Regions from separate parts of the Kitasatospora sp. NPDC098663 genome, predicted to be linked through region 1. Evidence: predicted binding sites of a transcription regulator. Region 1 holds the regulator's gene; the other holds the start of a gene.
What was found. Region 1 encodes HspR, which represses chaperone genes until heat shock. Its sites were predicted from a motif close to TTGAGNNNNNNNNNCTCAA; they were not measured.
Positions count from the first base shown of each region.

Region 1 (7,608 bases):
CCGGGCCCCGCGCCCGGCGGCGCGGGCGCGGCGGCGAGGGAGAAGCATCCGGCAGGGAGTGTGCGACGTGACGGCGGAACCGGCGGTCGCGCCGCAGCACGGACAGCCACCGGGCGAGGAGCCCGACGAGGCCGCCCGGCAGCTGTACCTGGCGATCCTCGCCCGGAGCGGCCGCATCCCGTTCACCGACGCCCAGGACACCGACCAGGCCGCGCTCCAGCAGCTCGTCGACCTCGGCCTGCTCATCGCCAACCCGATGGACCACTGCTACAACGCCGTCAGCCCGCGCTCCGTCACCGACCGCCTGGGCGCCGAACTCCGCAGCGAGGCGACCAGGTTGCTGGTCCGCGCGGAGAACCTTCCGGGCGCCCTCGACGGCCTCACCCGCGCCTACGACGCGATGCCCAGGCCCTCCGGCCGGGCCGGCGGCGCCGTCCACGTCGAGGGCCACGTCCACATCCGCCAGCGGATCTCCCAGCTCGCCTCCGACTGCCGGTCCGAAGTCCTCGCCGCCCAACCCGGCCACCGCCCCGCCGGCACCCTGAAAGTCGCCCTCCTCCAGGACGTCCACCTGCTCCGGCGCGGCTGCTCCCTGCGCACCATCTACCAGCCCGTCGCCCTCGCCGACCCGCCCGCCCTCGCCTACGTCGACGAGGTCACCCGGCACGGCTCCCTCATCCGGGTCCTCGACGAACCGTTCCAGCGGCTGCTCGTCTTCGACCGCACCGTCGCCGTGATCTCCGCCAACGACGACAACAGCACCGCCGCCTTCATCACCGACCCGGCCGCCATCACCTTCCTGGTCGGCGCCTTCGAGCGCGACTGGGCCCGCGCCGAAACCGCCGAAACCGCCGCCGCCCTCGGCCCCACCCGCACCGTCCCCGACCGGGTCGGCCGGCTCCTCGCCCGAGGCCTCACCCAGCGCGCCGTCGCCACCCGCCTCGGCCTCAGCGAACGCACCGTCGCCGCCCACATCTCCCGCCTCCGCGACCGCCACGGCGCCCAGACCCTCTTCCAACTCGGCTGGCTGATGAGAGGCGCCCGCGATGACCGCTGAACCCGTACTCGACCTCCCCGACGACGCCGCCCGTGATCTCTACCGGGCGATCCTGGGCGAGGGCGGCCGGATCCGGGTGGATGAGACCCGACCCGAGGACGAGGCGGCGTTGAAGCAGCTCACCGACCTGGGACTGCTCGTCCTGCGGGCCGTGGACGGCGTCTACTCGGCGATGAACCCACGCGCGGTCAGTGAGCGGATCGGCACCGAACTCCGGGAGGAGGGAGCCCGGCTGATCACTCGGGCGGCACTCCTGCCGAGGATGCTGGACGACCTGACCCAGGCCTACGACGCGGTGCCGCGCTGCCACCCCGAGCGTTCGCCCGGGGTGGAGTACGTCGCCGGAATGCTGCAGATCCGCCACCGGATCGCCCAGGTGCAGTACGACCACCCGAGTGAGGCCCTCACCATGCAGCCCGGGGGTGCTCGTCCTTCGGAGCACTTGGACGACGGGCTGGAGCAGAGCCGACGCCACCTCGCACGAGGCGGCACGCTGCGGACGATCTACGAGGTGTCAGCCCGGCTCGATCCGGTGACGGTGGCCTTCGCTGCCAGGTCGACCGAGCTCGGCGCCGCGATCAGGGTCCTGCCGGTCCCGTTCACCCGGCTGATGATCTTCGGTCGGGCCGTCGCCGTGATCCCTGCCGCCTCGGACCACAGCAGCGCCGCCTTCGTCGAGGATCCGGCCGTGGTCGACTTCCTGGTGCGGGACTTCGAACTGCACTGGCGGCAGGCCGAGGGCGTGAACTGGGCCGTGCTCGCCGTCGGCGGGGCGGAGCCCACCATCCACGAGCAGGTCGGCCGCCTGCTCGCGCAGGGGCTCACGCAGCGGGCGATCGCCAGCCGTCTGGGGCTGAGCGAGCGGACGATCGCCGGTCACATCGCCCGGCTGCGTGAGCTGTACGACGCGGAGACGCTGTTCCAACTGGGCTGGCAGATGCGGGGAGCCCGGACGAGGGGCGGGGAGTCCGGTGGGTGAGCGCTGTTCAGCCGGTGGCGGCGCTGGTCGGCCAGTAGCCGGCCCGGCCGACGACGGGGGGCTGCTGCCGGGGGACGTTGAACTGCTCACCGGGGGCGGTCCAGAAGCCCTCGCGCAGGGACAGCGCCATGCCGGCCCAGTCGAGCGCGGTCTCCACGGTGTGGTTGAGGGCCTCCTGCGACCAGGTGTCGTCGAAGACCAGCGGCAGGACGGGGGCGACCTGCTCGATGGTGGCGATCAGCGGGTTGTGCGTGATGGCCTCGTCGACGAGGAGGACGATCGGCTTCCGCAGCGCCGACGCCCACCCCAGCTCCAGGCTCACGCCGGCCGACAGCGGCGCCCCGACGTAGGCGAACACGAGGTCCGCGGACTGCAGGGCCCGGAAGTCGGACGGCACCCGGGGCTCCGGCGCCTGCCCGGCGACGGTCCAGGCGTCACTGTGGTGCGCGCTGTACACGGCGGCACCGCTGCGGAGCAGGGTGGTGCGGAGGGTCGTCAGCCGCGTCCGGCTGGCGAGCGTCACCACACTGTCCGCCGGCCCGGTCAACCGCATCAGCGGCGCGGCCAGAAACACACGTGCACGCCGGCCCTCGGGGGCCTGTCCAGCGTGCTCTCGCAGGTAGGGCTCACTCATTGTCGACTCCGGGGGAGTGGCTGACCGGGTTCACCGGGCCCGGTGGGTAAGCAGGCAGGTCATGTCGAGAGCCGCTCGGCGGGCACTCGGCATGAGTAGGTAAAGGACTGGATTGAAGGTACATCGGCAAGTGTGGTGAGCTTGCCGGGACCATCGGGAGCGAACTGATCGTCCATCGTTGCCGGGGACCGAGTCCACTCCCGCACGGTGGCATCTCCATGCCTGGCATGGAGATGACGCACTCCCCCCGAAGGGGGACTGTGGCGTCTACGTCGATACTGCGGCATTATGTGGGCGGTTGGAGGACACGTCCTCAATTTGTCTCGACACTGCGACTATTTGGAAGGTGTGATCGCGTGCCTCGCATGATCCGACACGTTCGCATCGCGGCGGCCACGGTCGCTGTGGTTATCGCCGTACTGGCCGGTGGCGCTCAGCTCCAGGCCTCTGGGGGCGGCTCGGCGGATCGAGGGGCCTCGGTGACCCAGCAGGCGAAGACCGGCGTCATGACGCTGGAGAGCGACAGCAACTGGACCTGAGACGGGGCCAGTTGGGTTCTCGGGGTGGGCCTGGCCGGGATCCCGCGTCGCGACGCGGGGTCAGGCCGGCCGGTTCGACGACCTAGGCGGGGACGTCCGGATCCCGGTGCTGAGCGGCGCGAGCGAGGACGTAGCCCAGCTGAAAGAGCGAATCCACCTGGTAGTCCTCTCTCATGTCCGCTATGTGGCGTGCGAGAGTACGCTCGCTGATCCCGAGGCTGCGGGCTATCACGCGGTGGCTGGTGCCTTTGAGCAAAAGGTCGATGATCGTCTGTCGCAGGCTTGATATCACCTGCTGCGGGACGATGCGGGCGCCGTCGAATTCCAGCGCGTGGCTCCAGTGCCGCTCGAAGATCTCGGAGACGAGGAAGCTGATAATGGCGCGGTCGTGTATGAACGCCGCGACATTCAGATCGTCCGCGACCGGGATGATCGCGGTCCGCCGGTCGACGATGATGAGTCTGGCGTACGGCTCGTCAAGAGTTCTGACGTGTCCGCCCGCTTCGGTGATCGCCAGGACGTAGTCCCGGGTGGCCGGGTGGTAGCGGGTGCTCGGGTGATAGATCGTCCGGGCCAACGCACCCCGTTGGAGCAGCGCGAGGTCACGGTCACGGCTTCCGGCGAGGGCTTCCGGCGGGCGGGGGCCCCCGGGCTGTGCGGCGAGGAACTCCTCGGTGCAACTGTTCGCCAGTTGGCTGAGCCGCTGGTTGATGAGGGCCTTTCCCCGGACGTACTCGATACTTCCACCGGACTGCATCGGGGTGTTGAAGGCCTCTGCCAACTCCTTCAAGTCGGTGGGCAGTTCCTCGGCCCGGGACAAGAGGTCGAGCGCCTTGCGTTGCCACGACGCGATGAGGCCGACGGAAAGCTGCTGGGGGTCGACCGCGATGAGCACATCGTCCTCGTCCGTGTCGGGCACCAACAGGCCGATATCGAGGAGTTCTTGCAGATGCTTGGTCTCGGCCTTTACACGCTCTTGGCGCGTAAGTCGGCCATGATTGCCGACCACGTGGAGATAGAGATTCCGGGCATCGGCCGAGAGAACACCGAGCCCGCCTGACGTGAGCCCTGGCTCGGCCGTCTCTGGCATTTGCGGCTCCTTGGTGTTGTACAGATCCGGACGAGGGCTGGACAGGTCGGTCCCGGCTGGGATCATAGGCGCCTTTCACGCGGTTCGGAGTCGACGTGCAGCCTCGATGTGTGTCTGCTGACAGCACCCTCTCACCAAGACCGAGCCGCCGGCACCCCCCGGGTGGAGGGGAGCCGGCGGCCGGAGGTGTTCAGCCAAGTCTCAGCGTTTGGGGCGCCAGACGACCAGGGCGCTGGACTGGGTGGGGGGCTGGTAGGGGACGAGGTCGCGGCGGTAGGAGGCGTGGACGGCGGCCTCGCGCTGCTGGAGGGCGCTGGTGGCGCCTTCGAGGGAGTCGACCAGTTCGCCGATGCGGGACTGGAGCGCGCTGACCTGGTTCTCCAGCTCGATGATCCGCTTGATGCCGGCCAGGTTGATGCCCTCGTCCTGGGAGAGCCGCTGGACCTCGCGCAGCTGCTGGATGTCGCGCGCGGAGTAGCGACGGCCCCGGCCGGCGGTGCGGTCGGGGCTGACCAGACCGAGGCGGTCGTACTGGCGCAGGGTCTGCGGGTGCAGGCCGGACAGTTCGGCGGCGACGGAGATGACGTACACCGGGGTGTCCTCGGTGAGGACGTACTGCGGCGGGGCGGTGGGCCGCCGGGTGCGGCGGCCGTCGCCCGGCAGGCCGGAGCCGATGCCGGGCAGGCCTTCACCGATGCCGGGGCCGATGGGGCTGTCGGGGATCATCTGGTCGTCACGCTCCCTTCGCCGCCCGGAACAGGGCGGCTCGTGGGTCGTCGGAGGCGGTGGCCTCGCGGTACTGCTCCAGGGCGTTCAGCGCGTCCCCGGCGACGTGCCGAGGCACCACGACCTCGATGGTGACGAGGAGGTCGCCGCGGGTGCCGTCCTTGCGGGTGGCGCCCTTGCCGCGGGCGCGCATGGTGAGGCCGTTGGCGCTGCCGGGGGGCAGCTTCAGCTTCACGGCCGGCCCGTTCAGCGTGGGCACCTCGATGGTGGCGCCGAGGGTGGCTTCGGGGAAGGTGACGGGGACGGTGACGGTGAGGTTGTCCCCCTTGCGCCCGAAGACGGGGTGCTGGCCGACGTGCACGGTGACGTAGAGGTCGCCGGGCTGGCCGCCGCGTTCGCCCTGGGCGCCCTTGCCCTTGAGCCGGATGCGCTGGGCGTCCTGGACGCCGGCCGGGATGCGGACCTGCATGGTGTGGGCGGAGCTGGCCCGGCCGCTGCCGTGGCAGTCGACGCACGGGTCGTCGACGATCATGCCGCGCCCGCGGCAGTCCTTGCACGGCTCGGAGAGCGCGAACGCGCCCTGGCCGCGGCTGACGGTGCCGGCGCCGACGCAGGTCGGGCAGACCCGCGGGGTGGTGCCGGACTTGGCGCCGGTGCCGTTGCAGGTGCGGCAGGTGGCCTGGCTGGTCATCCGCAGCGGGACGGTCGCACCGTCGACGGCCTCGTCGAAGGCGAGGGTCACCTCGGTCTCGACGTCGGCGCCGCGCCGGGGCTGGGCCTGCCGGCCGCCGCCGCGGTTGAAGAGCCCGCCGAAGACGTCGCCGAGCCCGCCGCTGCCGGTGTTCTGGCTGCCGCTGAAGAGGTCGCCGAAGTCGAAGTTGTAGCTGCCGTTGCCCTGGCCGGGGCCGCCGGCCCGGAAGCCGCCGTTGGCGAAGAGGCTGCGGGCCTCGTCGTACTCCTTGCGGCGCTTCTCGTCGGACAGGACGTCGTAGGCCTCGGAGATGTCCTTGAAGCGTTCTTCGGCCTTGGCGTCGCCCTTGTTGGCGTCCGGGTGGAATTCGCGCGCGAGCTTGCGGTAGGTCTTCTTGATCTCGGCGGCGGTGGCGTCCTTGGGCACGCCGAGGACCTTGTAGTAGTCCTTCTCCACGTAGTCCTTGCCACTCATGCGTCCACCTCGCTCCGCTCGGCAGCCGCTCCGCGCAACACGCGCCCTTCAACGATTCGCTTCTCGACGATTCGCTCGCTGCGCTTGCTCATAGCTGCCGCCACCTCCCGATGTCCATCCTCGCTGCGCTGTCAACAGCCGCTTCACCGGGCGCTGTTGACAGCGCGCTGCGGAGCCGGCCGCCGTACTGGCCGGCGTACGACTCCGCAGCGCACTGGTTGTCAGCTGTCACAGGTTGTCAGCTGTCCGAACCACCGTCGGACTTGTCCGCGTCCCCGGACTTCGCCTCGCCGTCGGGCGCGGCCGTGGTCTGGGTGCCCGGCTGGGGCTCCGCGACGGCGACCATGGCGGGGCGGATGATCCGCTCGCCGATGCGGTAGCCCGGCTGGAGGATCTGCACGCAGGTGTCCTCGGTGACGTCCGAGGAGTAGCTGTGCATCAGCGCCTCGTGCATGGTCGGGTCGAAGGGCTCGCCCTCCTTGCCGAACTGCTGGAGGCCCAGCTTGGCGACGACCGTCTCCAGGGACTCGGCGACGGACTTGAAGCCGCCGGTGACCTCGCCGTGCTCGCGGGCACGGCCGATGTCGTCGAGCACCGGGATCAGGGACTCCAGGATGTTGGAGACCGCGATCTCGCGGACCGTCAGCCGGTCGCGCTCGACCCGCTTGCGGTAGTTCTGGTACTCGGCCTGCAGGCGCTGCAGGTCGGCGGTGCGCTCGGCCGACTCCCGCTTGGCAGCGGCGAGTTCGTCGGAGCCGGCACCGGAGCCGGAGTCGGCGGCGCCGGCTGCGGCGGCCTCCTCGGCGGCCTTGATCACAGCCTCGTCGGCGGCGGAGTCGTCGCCGGGCTTGCCGCCCTGCGGCTTGTCCGTCATGCCGCACCGCCCTTGGGCTTCTCGTCGTCCACGATCTCGGCGTCGACGACGTCGTCGTCCTTGGCCTGGGTGGACTCGCCGGCCGGGGCGGCGGCGTCGGCGTTGGCGTACAGCGCCTGGCCGAGCTTCTGCGCGGTGGTGGAGACCTTCTCCGAGGCTTCGCGGATCTTCGCGATGTCCTCGCCCTTCAGGGCCTCCTTGAGCTCGCCGATGGCGGTCTCGACCTCGGCCTTGACGTCGGCGGGGAGCTTGTCGGTGTTGTCCGCGATGAACTTCTCGGTCGAGTAGACGAGCTGCTCGGCGGAGTTGCGGGTCTCGACGGACTCGCGGCGCTTGTGGTCCTCCTCCGCGTACTGCTCGGCCTCGCGCATCATGCGCTCGATGTCGTCCTTCGGCAGCGCGGAGCCGCCGGTGACGGTCATCTTCTGCTCCTTGCCGGTGCCGAGGTCCTTCGCGCCGACGTGCATGATGCCGTTGGCGTCGATGTCGAAGGTGACCTCGATCTGCGGCAGGCCGCGCGGCGCCGGCGGCAGGCCGGTCAGCT
Region 1 covers NZ_JBIWAP010000002.1:124,575-132,182, reverse strand. Annotated here, with positions in the region: gene ACIQVZ_RS02670 (LuxR C-terminal-related transcriptional regulator) at 68-1,057, shown strand; gene ACIQVZ_RS02665 (LuxR C-terminal-related transcriptional regulator) at 1,047-2,036, shown strand; gene ACIQVZ_RS02660 (hypothetical protein) at 2,044-2,559, opposite strand; gene ACIQVZ_RS02655 (hypothetical protein) at 3,036-3,209, shown strand; gene ACIQVZ_RS02650 (hypothetical protein) at 3,292-4,299, opposite strand; gene ACIQVZ_RS02645 (heat shock protein transcriptional repressor HspR) at 4,501-5,025, opposite strand; gene dnaJ (molecular chaperone DnaJ) at 5,033-6,190, opposite strand; gene grpE (nucleotide exchange factor GrpE) at 6,429-7,064, opposite strand; gene dnaK (molecular chaperone DnaK) at 7,061-7,608, opposite strand, start outside.

Region 2 (7,608 bases), on a different contig from region 1:
GGCGGTCAGCCCGTGCGCGAGGAACTGCATGAAGAGCAGCGAGGCGATCATGGAGAAGACCATGATGATCCGGATCTGGGTCTCGGACCGGATCGCCACGACCACCATGCCGGTGGCCAGGAAGACGGAGACGATCACCAGCAGGGCGAGCTTGCCCTTGATCGAGCGGACCGGGTCGAGCGGCCTGATGTCGGCCCAGACCCGGCGGGCGGCGCGGGCGGCCAGTGTCTGCGACCGCGTGCCGCCGGTGTCCCCGTTGCGTTGCTGTGGAAAGGTCATTGGTCCCCTGTGATCCCCGCGTACATCCCCCGCGTGGTGCGCGGCAGTTCGGGACACGGGCCCCCCGGAGGCCCGTCGCCCGAGGCTCGCCGCTAGGAGAGCGGGGCCTCCAGCGCGTACCCGACACCGTGGACGGTGCGGATCCAGCTCGCGCCGATCTTGCGGCGCAGCGCCTTGACGTGGCTGTCCACGGTGCGGGTGCCGGACGCGTCGGTCCAGTCCCAGACCTCGGCCAGCAACTGCTCGCGGGTCAGCACGGCGCGCGGCTGCGCGGCCAGGCAGGCGAGCAGGTCGAACTCGGTGGGCGTCAGGTGGACGTCGCCCGAGGCGAGCCGGACCCGGCGCTGCACGTGGTCGATCTCCAGCTCGCCGAAGCGCAGCGAGCCGAGCGCGGGCGTGCGGGCCGCCTGCTGGGCACGCTCGACGCGGCGCAGCAGCACGTTGACCCGGGCGGCCAGTTCGCGCATCGAGAACGGTTTGGTCATGTAGTCGTCGGCGCCCACGCCGAGGCCGACCAGCAGGTCCGTCTCGTCGTCGCGCGCGGTCAGCATCAGCACCGGCACCGGGCGCTGAGCCTGGATCCGGCGGCACACCTCCAGGCCGTCGAAGCCGGGCAGCATGATGTCGAGGACCACCAGGTCCGGCTGCCAGGTGTGGAAGCCGTCGACCGCGCCCGGCCCGTCGTGGGCCACGGCGACCTTGAAGCCCTCCGCGCCCAGCCGGGCCGCGATCGACTCCGCGATCGTCGGCTCGTCCTCCACCACCAGTACTCTGCGTTGGCTGCTCACCGTGCCGCCGCTGTGGTTGTTGTCCTGCTGAAGTTCTGTCACGGTCACGCCACCGCCCCCAGGGCTGCGGGCCGGCCACCTGTGGGGATGGCGGGGCTCCGCTCGTAGTCTTGTTCCGTCGTGGACTGTGCCGGGTCCGCCGTCCCGTCGTGCGTGCGGGTCGGCGGGCGGATTGCCGCCCGCCCACTTCTCCCGCGCACTTCGCAGCGTACGGACAGCGGATGCCTCCCGGCAGGTGGACCGGACGTTTCCGGCCCGTGGGCCGGCTGTCGGGCCGCCCTCGGAGCCCACTGCACGAGTGGGCACGGGCCGATACCTTACCCGGCGATTTTTCTCTGCGTAACGGTACGTATGCAGTCGAGTTGACGCCAAGTCGCCGGTCAGAGCCCCTGCCGGTGCGCTCGCCGGAAGTAGGTCTGGACCAATATCAGGAATCCGGCCGACCGGTTTCCCGGCGGTCTTCACCGCCTTTTCTCAGATGCCTCTCAGAACCTCGACGTAACGTGGCCACGACAACGCCCGCGGGGCGGGATCCGCGGCGCGCGCCGGTACGTTGGGCACCTGGGTGAGGGGCCGGTGGCTGCCGGCGTGGAGCGGAGGGCGGCATGGCTGGACTGCGGCGAGGTGCCGGACGGGTCGGGGCGTCGCCCGCCGGCCCGCCGTACGGGATGCTCCGGCACGGTCTGCGCACCGGCGTCGTCGAGTGGCTGCTGGCGCGGGTGCCGACACCCCGGCGAAACCCCTTCACCCTCGGCTATCTCGCCGTGGTGGGCGCCACCACGACCTTCGCCAAACTCGCCGACCCGGAACTCGTGCAACGGCTGCAGGAGGCCTCCAGCTCCGACGGCCACAACCTCCTGCAGCACCCCCTGCGCGCGCTGGTGCTCAGCGGCTTCTGGGTGGCCGGCGAGGTGTGGATGCCGTACCTGTGGGGATTCGCCGTCACCCTCGCGCCGCTGGAGCGCCGGATCGGCCCCGCCCGGGCGGCGGCGGTCTTCGCGATCGGGCACGTCACGGCCACGCTGCTGTCCCAGGGTGTGGTGATCACCGCGGTGGAGACCGGGCGGATGGAGACCGCGGCGCTGGACTACCTGGACATCGGCGTCAGCTACGGCGTGCTCACCTGCCTGGGCGCGGTGGCCGGGCTGCTGCCGTGGCGCGGGCGGCTGGTCGCGCTCGGCGGCGCCGGGCTGCTGATCGCCGAGCAGATCCTCACCGAGCGGGACCTGGTCACCGCCGTGGGGCACCCGGCCGCGGTGCTCACCGGGGTGGCGCTGTGGCGCTGGCTGCGCCGGGCCCAGGCCCGCCGGCCGCGGCCGAAGCCGCGGACGCGCCGGGTCGAGGCGCCGGCCGCGGGCTCCTCGCCCGCGCCGGGCGGCGCTCCGGTCCTGGACGTGCGCTGACCCTTCCGGGTGCCGCCCCGCGCGCTTTTGACGGCACGTCCCGCGCCCTCCCCCCGCTCGCTCCACACCCTCCTCCTGTTCGCTCATGGCGAACACCGCCCCGGGAACATCCGGCGCACGCCAGGCCTTAGTCAGGTCGACTCAACTTCACTGACTGGGGAGAGATCATGGCATCGACGTCCACACCGCTCACCCTGCCCGTGCTGCCGCTCGACGACGAGGTCGTCCTGCCGGGCATGGTCGTCCCGCTGGACCTCAAGGACACCGAGGTGCGCGCCGCGGTCGAGGCCGCCCGCGCGGCGGCCACCGGCACCGGCAAGCCGCAGGTCCTGCTGGTCCCGCGGGTGGACGGCTCGTACGCGGCGGTCGGCACCCTGGCCACCGTCGAGCAGGTCGGCCGGCTGGCCGACGGGGAGCCGGCCGCGCTGGTGCGCGCCGTGCGCCGGGTCCGCATCGGGGCCGGCACCACCGGCCCCGGCGCCGCCCTCTGGGTGGAGACCACGCCCTTCCGGGAGTCCTCGGTGGAGACCCCGGTGGCCGGCCGGGCCGCCGAGCTGGTCAAGGAGTACAAGGCGCTCTCCACCCAGTGGCTGCGCAGGCGCGGCGCCTGGCAGATCGTCGACCGGGTGGCCCAGATCGAGGGCGTCGGCGAGCTCGCCGACAACATCGGCTACGCGCCCTTCGCCACCGCCGAGCAGAAGCTCAAGGTGCTGCTGGAGGCCGACCAGGTCGCCCGCCTGGAGTACGCGCTGACCCTGCTGCGCGACCACCTCGCCGAGGAGGAGGTCAACGACACCATCCGCAAGGACGTCGAGGAGGGCGTGGCCAAGCAGCAGAAGGAGTTCCTGCTCCGCCGCCAGCTGGAGGCCGTCCGCAAGGAACTGGCCGAGCTCAACGGCGACCCGGCCGACGAGGAGGGCGACTACCGCGCCCGGGTCGAGGCCGCCGACCTGCCCGAGAAGGTCCGCGACGCGGCCCTCAAGGAGGTCGACAAGCTGGAGCGGGCCTCCGAGCAGTCCCCCGAGGGGCCCTGGATCCGCACCTGGCTGGACACCGTCCTGGAGCTGCCCTGGAACGAGCGCACCGAGGACGCGTACGACATCGCCGGCGCCCGCGCGGTGCTGGACGCCGACCACGCCGGCCTGGCCGACGTGAAGGACCGCATCGTCGAGTACCTCGCGGTGCGCAAGCGCCGGGCCGACCAGGGGCTCGGGCTGGTCGGCGGCCGGCGCGGCGGCGCGGTGCTGGCGCTGGTCGGTCCGCCCGGCGTCGGCAAGACCTCGCTCGGCGAGAGCGTGGCCCGCGCCATGGGCCGCACCTTCGTCCGGGTCGCGCTCGGCGGCGTCCGGGACGAGGCCGAGATCCGCGGCCACCGGCGCACCTACGTCGGCGCGCAGCCCGGCCGGCTCGTGCGGGCGATCAAGGAGGCCGGCTCGATGAACCCGGTCGTCCTGCTCGACGAGATCGACAAGGTCGGCTCCGACTACCGGGGCGACCCGGCCGCCGCCCTGCTGGAGGTGCTGGACCCGGCGCAGAACCACACCTTCCGGGACCACTACCTGGAGGTCGAACTCGACCTCTCGGACGTCGTCTTCCTCGCCACCGCCAACGTGCTGGAGGCCATCCCCGAGCCGCTGCTCGACCGGATGGAGCTCGTCCGCCTCGACGGCTACACCGAGGACGAGAAGGTCGTCATCGCCCGCGACCACCTGCTCCCGCGCCAGCGCGAGAAGGCCGGACTGGGCGGCGACCAGGTCAGCGTCGACGACGCGGCACTGCGCCGACTGGCCGGGGAGTACACCCGGGAGGCCGGCGTGCGGAACCTGGAGCGCTCGATCGCCCGGGTGCTGCGCAGGATCGCCGCCCAGGCCGAACTCGGCGAGCGCGAACTGCCCGCCGCGATCGGCCCGGACGAGCTGCGCGCCCTGATCGGCCGGCCCCACCACGTGCCGGAGGCCGCCCAGGCGCCGGCCGAGCGGCGCACCGCGGTCCCCGGCGTGGCCACCGGCCTCGCCGTGACCGGCGCCGGCGGCGACGTCCTCTACATCGAGGCCTCGCTCGCCGACGCCGAGACCGGCGGCACCGGACTCACCCTCACCGGGCAGCTGGGCGACGTGATGAAGGAGTCCGCGCACATCGCGCTCTCCTACCTGCGCTCGCGCGGCGCCGAACTGGAGCTGCCGGTCACCTCGCTGCGCGACCGCGGCGTGCACCTGCACGTCCCCGCCGGGGCCGTCCCCAAGGACGGGCCGAGCGCCGGCATCACCATGACCACGGCGCTCGCCTCGCTGCTGTCCGGCCGCAAGGTGCGCACCGACCTGGCGATGACCGGCGAGGTGTCGCTGACCGGGCGGGTGCTGCCGATCGGCGGGGTGAAGCAGAAGCTGCTCGCCGCCGACCGGGCCGGCGTCACCACGGTGATCATCCCCAAGCGCAACGAGGCCGACCTGGACGACGTCCCGGCCGAGGTGCTGGAGCGGCTCACCGTCCACCCGGTGGCGGACGTGCGGGAGGTGCTGGAGCTGGCCCTGGAGCCGGCCAAGGTCCTGGCCGCGGCGGCCTGACCCGGCCGCGCCGGGTCGGCGGGAGGACTGGCGGGAGGAGCGACGGAGGACTGGCGGGAGGAGCGACGGGAGGACGGCGTCCGCGCGTGCCACACTGCGGAGATGCCGTCCCCCACGCAGCGCGCCCTGGCCCGGGTGCCGGCCCGGCTGCGTCCGTTCCTGGTGCGGCACCGCAGGCTGGTGAAGTTCCTGCTGGTCGGCGGTGCCTGCTTCACCCTCACCCTGGTGATCGACTTCGAGCTGAAGTTCACCGTGCTGGGGCACAAGCCGGTGGTCGCGCTGACGATCGCGACCGTGCTCTCGACCGTCGTCTCCTACGTGCTCAACCGCCGCTGGGCCTTCCGGACGGCCGGGCACCCGCGCGAGGCACTGCTGTTCTTCCTGGTCAGCGCCATGGCGATCGCCGTCAACGACCTGCCGCTGGCACTCTCCCGCTACGCCCTGGACCTGCGCGAGCCGTACGTCGGCCCGTTCGTCCAGGAGACCGCGGACTTCCTCAGCGGGATGGTCGTCGGCACCTTCGCCGCGATGCTGTTCCGCTTCTGGGCGATGCAGCGGTGGGTCTTCACCCGGCCCGCCGAACGGGCGCACCCGGGGTACGAACCCGGTTACGCTGCACCCGAGATGCCACGGGATGCGCCATGAGGCCGTGAGGTGAGGGTGATGCGCGGGGAACCGGACGCGGTTCGGAGCGGGCCCGCCAGCCAGCAGGGGATGCGCCGGGCCAACCTGGCCCTGGTGCTCGGGGTGATCGCGCGCGCCCCGCGCTCCCGGGCCGAGGTGGCCGCCGAGACCGGGCTGACCAGGGCCGCCGTCTCCTCGCTCGCCGAGCAGCTGATCGCCGGCGGCCTGGTCGTCGAGGAGGGCCCGGCCGCGCCCAGCGGCAAGGTGGGCCGCCCCGGCACCGCGCTCGGGCTCAACCCGCTCGGGCCCGGCGGCCTCGGCGCCGAGATCGGCGTGGAGCACCTCGGCGCCTGCGTGGTCGACCTGAGCGGCGAGGTCCGGACCTGGCGCCGCCGCGAGGTCCGCAACCGGGGCCGCCGGCCCGCCGCGGTCATGGCCGACCTCGCCGAACTGCTGCACGCGGCCGTCGCCGAGTCGGGCCTGCGCCCGGCCGGGCTGACCCTGGCCGTCCCCGGGCTGGTCGGCACCTCCGGCGGGGTGCTCCAGCGGGCCGCCAACCTGGGCTGGCGGGACGTCCCGCTGGCGGCCGAACTGCGCCCGGCGCTGCGCGCGGCCGGCGCGGCCGAACTGGCCGAGCTGCCGGTCGAGGCGGACAACGAGGCCAACCTGGGCGGGCTGGCCGAACGGTGGCTGGGCGGCGGGCCGGAGGACTTCCTGTACGTCTCGGCCGAGGCCGGCGTCGGCGCGGCGATCGTGGTCGGCGGGCGGCTGCTGCGCGGGGCGCGCGGCTACGCGGGCGAGTTCGGCCACGTACCCGTCCACCCGGACGGCCACCGCTGCGCCTGCGGCGCGCACGGCTGCCTGGAGCAGTACGCGGGGGAGGCGGCCGTGCTGCGGGCGGCCGGGCCGGCGGGCGCGCGGGGCGACTGGGTGACGCTGCTCGCCGGGCGGGCCGGGGCCGGGGACGAGCCGGCCCTCGCGGTGCTGGCCGGGGCCGGTTCGGCGCTGGGCATCGCGGCCGCCGGGGCGGTCAACCTGCTGGACCCGGCCGAGGTGGTGCTGGGCGGCGGCTACGCCCGGCTGGCGCCCTGGCTGCTGCCGGCGATGCGGGCCGAGCTGGCCGCCCGGGTGACGGTGCGGCCGTGGTCGGACGAGCGGCTGACGGTGTCCCGGCTGGGCCGGCGCGGGCCGCTGTTGGGCGCCGCGGTGGGCGTGGTGCGGGCGGTCGTCGCGGACCCGGGCCGGCTCGCCTGCGGCTGACCTCCCGGCCCCGGACGCACCCGAGCCCCCGGCCGGGCGGCCGGGGGCTCGGGGTGGGGAACGCGGGGGATCAGGCCTCGGCGGACGCCTCGGCGGCGACGATCTCGCGGCCGCCGGAGCGCGGGCCGCGCAGCACGGCCAGGTAGGCGACGCCGATGCCGATCAGCGCCCAGACCACCAGGACCACGATCGGCATGCCCAGGTTGGTGGAGCCGAAGTAGGCGATCGACTTGGTGGCACTGGTCCCGGCGCCGTTCGGGATCAGCGAGCCGATGGCCCGCCAGAACGGCGGCATCATCGGTGCCGGGTAGACGCCGCCGGCGCTCGGGTTGCCCAGCACCACGAAGATCAGCACCGCGACGCCGATGCCGATGACGTCGAACAGGCACTGCAGTGCCATGGTGAACGCGCCGACCGTGAACACCACCAGGGCGCCGATGCCGGTCAGGGCCAGGATCGAGCCGGGCAGCGCGTCCAGCACCGGCCCGGCGATGATCGTGCCGCCGAGGCCGGCGCCGACCGAGTACAGCGCCAGCACGCCGAGGCGGATCAGCAGGCGGTGGACGTTGGCGGGCTTGGAGCCGGCGCTGATGCCGAGGATCGAGGCGACCAGGTAGCCGCCGACGCACCAGCCGATGACCAGGTAGAACGCGGAGAGGCCGTTGGTGTCGCCCTTGGCGAGCGGCACGA
Region 2 covers NZ_JBIWAP010000013.1:174,081-181,688, reverse strand. Annotated here, with positions in the region: gene ACIQVZ_RS17040 (cell wall metabolism sensor histidine kinase WalK) at 1-279, opposite strand, end outside; gene ACIQVZ_RS17035 (response regulator transcription factor) at 372-1,109, opposite strand; gene ACIQVZ_RS17030 (rhomboid-like protein) at 1,673-2,470, shown strand; gene lon (endopeptidase La) at 2,638-5,034, shown strand; gene ACIQVZ_RS17020 (GtrA family protein) at 5,137-5,679, shown strand; gene ACIQVZ_RS17015 (ROK family transcriptional regulator) at 5,698-6,918, shown strand; gene ACIQVZ_RS17010 (ABC transporter permease) at 6,989-7,608, opposite strand, start outside.
Region 2: the regulator HspR is predicted to act here: its motif matches at 2,597-2,615, upstream of lon (endopeptidase La).